2 regions of the Rosenbergiella sp. YN46 genome follow, and region 1 is predicted to be linked to the other one. Evidence: predicted binding sites of a transcription regulator. Region 1 holds the regulator's gene; the other holds the start of a gene.
What was found. The regulator CRP, encoded in region 1, controls carbon source genes, mostly activating them, when cyclic AMP is high. The targets are predictions, from matches to a motif close to ATGTGANNNNNNTCACAT.
Positions count from the first base shown of each region.

Region 2: the regulator CRP is predicted to act here: its motif matches at 1,401-1,418, upstream of serA (phosphoglycerate dehydrogenase).

Region 1 covers NZ_JAZHEE010000025.1:53,898-56,091, forward strand. Annotated here, with positions in the region: gene V3W49_RS16310 (YccS/YhfK family putative transporter) at 1-846, opposite strand, end outside; gene crp (cAMP-activated global transcriptional regulator CRP) at 1,008-1,640, opposite strand; gene V3W49_RS16320 (OsmC family protein) at 1,943-2,194, shown strand, end outside.
Region 2 covers NZ_JAZHEE010000038.1:36,079-38,272, forward strand. Annotated here, with positions in the region: gene serA (phosphoglycerate dehydrogenase) at 1-1,194, opposite strand, end outside; gene rpiA (ribose-5-phosphate isomerase RpiA) at 1,488-2,147, opposite strand.

The DNA of each region.
Region 1 (2,194 bases):
ATCGTCGCTGACCACGCGCAGGCGGGCGGCCACGGTGCGTGCCGCCCAGCGAATCACCTGCTCTGCATGGCTCTGTTCCACCAGTTTCTGCACCTCTTCGGGTTGATGCAGGCTGACCGAAATATGCTCCTGTAGATCCAGCGCCACCTGGAAGACGCGTAGCAGGCGCTTATAGTCGTTCTGACGGCTGGTGGCGGACAGCATATGCAACTGTTGGTAACAGAGGCTGATAAGATCCACCACTTTCTGCTGGCGGGTAAGCAATGGCGGTAATACCGTTTCCGGGTCAGTATGCTGGGTCAGCAGGCTGTATTTGGCTTCGCAGTAGTCCGCCAGTTCGCGATACAGCAGGCTCAGGGTTTCGCGTAGCGGCTGTTCGCGCCACATCCAGAACCAGAACCAGTTAAAGGCGCCGTACCACAGGGTGCCGAGCGCATACAGCAGCATCGGCTGCCAGACGGGCATATTGCCAGCCAGCCCCAGGGTAAAGATCGCGGCGATAAGCGATGCAGGTAGCAGGCGGCCGTGCAGAGCGCTGATCTCTGCTGTAACGCCCAACAGCAGCGCCATTCCCAGGAAGATGGCGGGCAGCGGCACTTTTTCCATCAGCAGTAGCTGCACCATCAGGCTGCTGAAGGCGAACAGCGATCCGCCGACGATCAGGCGTTTAAAAAAGCGTTTGTGGGGGGTATCGAGACCCGCGATATTGCAGCAGGCGGGCACCAGTGAGAAGAGCAGCCCCTGTTGCAGGCTACCGAAGATCAGCCCGATAATCACCGGCAGCGAGAGCACCAGGGTCTGGCGCAGCGCGTAGTTAACTTCGGGGTGATAGATCAGTCGGCGCATTGGAACAGGATGAACGCGTCAGTGGTAGAGATAACATGGAGACAGTTGACAGCGTCATAGCCTCCTGAAATGACCACAAAGCGGGAAAAACTACGTTTTTTCCCGCTTTGTTATCAACCTGACGGCATGTTGCCACAACACGCCGTTACATACAGACCGGATTAGCGGGTACCAAAGACGACGATGGTTTTCCCGTGCGCGGAGATCAGATTCTGATCTTCCAGCATTTTCAGAATACGACCGACGGTTTCGCGGGAGCAGCCCACAATCTGCCCGATTTCCTGGCGGGTGATTTTGATCTGCATTCCGTCCGGGTGGGTCATTGCGTCCGGCTGTTTCGCCAGGTTCAGCAGGGTCTGTGCTATCCGGCCAGTCACATCCAGGAAGGCGAGGTTACCGACTTTTTCGGATGTGACCTGCAGGCGACGGGCCATCTGTGCGGAAAGGCGCATCAGAATGTCCGGGTTAACCTGAATCAACTGGCGGAATTTTTTGTAGGAGATTTCAGCGACTTCGCAGGCGGTTTTTGCCCGTACCCAGGCGCTACGCTCCTGGCCTTCTTCGAACAGCCCCAGTTCACCGATGAAATCCCCCTGGTTCAGGTAGGAGAGGATCATCTCTTTACCTTCCTCGTCTTTAATAAGCACTGCAACAGAGCCCTTAACGATATAGTAGAGGGTTTCGGCTTTTTCACCCTGATGAATAAGTGTGCTCTTCGATGGATACTTATGAATGTGGCAATGAGACAAAAACCATTCGAGAGTCGGGTCTGTTTGCGGTTTGCCAAGCACCATGCGCGGTTATCCTCTGGTTATAAGCTGACGCCCGAAAGGGTAAGGGCCTCCGGGCGTATTGATCGTTTGTCCCCGCTCTGGGGGTCTGGCATGAGAAAAGCCTGTAATCTATATAAATTTCACGTGAATTTTCATCCCGGACGCGGGCTATCGCGGCGGGAGGGTATCCTCAGTGTTTTAGCATAGCTTTTTCCGGGTGTCTCCTATTGTCTCGTTTCAGCTTGACCCGGATCGCCTTCTGTTGCGACTTTCTTTGCGGCGGCTTACTCTGTGAGGAAAAATGGCTTGATGGGAGCAACAACATGCAGTCACGAGTTAAATGGGTAGAGGGCCTGACTTTTCTGGGCGAATCCGCCTCCGGGCACCAGGTGCTGATGGACGGAAATTCCGGCGATAAGGCCCCCAGCCCGATGGAAATGGTACTGATGGCGGTGGGAAGCTGTAGCGCTATCGATGTGGTTTCTATTCTGCAAAAGGGGCGTCATGACGTGGCCGATTGCGAGGTGAAACTGACCTCGGAGCGTCGTGAAGAGGCGCCGCGCCTGTTCACTCAT
Region 2 (2,194 bases), on a different contig from region 1:
TGCCTGCAGTGCGTTTTCCGCCACTGCTTCCGGCGCATCGATATCGATAACCACATAGCCCATATGCGGCGTGGTTTGCAGGTACTGGGCCGAGATATTAATGCCTTCGGCAGCAAAGATCTGGTTAATGGCCGTCAGCACCCCGGGGCGGTTTTCATGAATATGCAGCAGACGGCTCACGGTCGCACCATGATGCGGCAGGGAAACTTCCGGGAAGTTCACCGCCGAAAGCGTAGAGCCATTGTCAGAGTATTTAGCCAACTTACCGGCCACTTCCAGGCCAATATTCTCCTGTGCTTCCTGAGTGGAACCGCCGATATGCGGCGTCAGCAGCACATTGTCGAACTCGCACAACGGTGACGAAAAGGGATCGCTGTTGGTCGCGGGCTCGGTCGGAAACACGTCGATGGCGGCGCCCGCCAGGTGCTTACGGGAAAGCGCATCACATAACGCGGGAATATCCACTACAGTACCGCGCGAGGCGTTAATCAGCAGCGATCCGGGCTTCATTAGCGCCAGTTCATGTTCGCCAATCATATCTTTAGTGCTGGCGTTTTCCGGTACGTGCAGACTCACCACATCGCTCATATTCAGCAGATCGGAAAGATGCTGTACCTGAGTGGCGTTACCCAGCGGAAGTTTATTTTCAATATCATAGAAATAGACATTCATACCCAGCGATTCCGCCAGAATGCCCAGTTGGGTACCGATATGGCCATAGCCGATAATTCCCAACTTCTTACCGCGCGCCTCATAACAGCCCGCAGCCTGCTTATTCCAGATACCACGATGCGCTTTGGCGTTCGCCGCCGGCACGCCGCGCAGAAGCAGCAGCAGCTCACCAATCACCAGTTCCGCCACCGAACGCGTATTAGAGAACGGCGCGTTAAACACCGGCACGCCACGGCGGGCCGCCGCTTCCAGATCCACCTGGTTGGTGCCAATGCAGAAACAGCCTACCGCCACCAGCTTCTCAGCTGCGGCAAAGATCTCTTCGGTCAGATGAGTACGGGATCGGATTCCAATAAAGTGAGCATCGCGGATCGACGCTTTCAGCGCATCGCTGTCCAGCGCGCCTTTGTGATATTCAATGTTGGTGTAACCCGCGGCCCGCAGGTTATCCAGCGCTTTCTGATGCACGCCTTCCACCAGCAGGAATTTAATCTTTTCTTTCTCCAGTGATACTTTTGCCATTTCCCGACCCTGTCTTGTTGTAGATGCTGTGTCTGAACGACCGACCGAACATAAGTCCGCCTTCTGTCAACATATCAAAAATAGCGTTCCCGGCAATATGAACGTTTGCGTGGTCTTTTTTGAAGAAAAGTCATGATGATGCAAAAGCAGAACAAAACGTCGTGTGATAGAAATGTTACAGAACAAATGCGGGAGATGGGGAAAATATGTGACATATGTCACTAAAAAGACGGATATAAAAAATTTCGATAAAACCGGGGCATCACCCGCCCCGGTTCAGATAAAACCGGCGTTTATTTTACAATCGTTTTTACACCGTCTGCGCTACCGATCAATGCCACATCGGCACCGCGACGAGCAAACAGCCCTACCGTTACTACCCCCGGGATGGCGTTAATGGCGTCTTCTAACGCAATCGGATCCAGAATCTCCAGGCCATATACATCAAGAATTACGTTGCCGTTGTCGGTCACCACGCCCTGACGGTACTCCGGGCGCCCTCCCAGCTTCACCAACTGACGCGCCACGCAGCTGCGCGCCATCGGGATAACCTCTACCGGTAGCGGGAAGTTCCCTAAAACAGGCACCTGTTTGGAGCTATCTGCAATACAGATGAATTTCTGCGCCACGGAAGCAATTATTTTCTCTCGGGTCAGCGCCGCACCGCCACCTTTGATCATCTGCATCTGCTCATTAATTTCGTCCGCGCCATCCACGTAGATCCCCAGCGAATCCACGCTATTAAGATCAAAAACCGGAATGCCCAGCCCTTTAAGCTTTTCCGTCGAAGCGTCCGAACTTGATACCGCGCCTTCGATCTGGTGCTTCATGGTACCCAGCGCATCGATAAAATGGGCGGCGGTAGAGCCGGTGCCCACGCCAACAATGGTTCCCGGCTGTACGTACTGGAGAGCGGCCCAGCCGACCGCTTTTTTCAGTTCATCCTGCGTCATGATGGTTATGCCTGTTCGTGAAAGATGCCGGCATTATAGTGCATGGC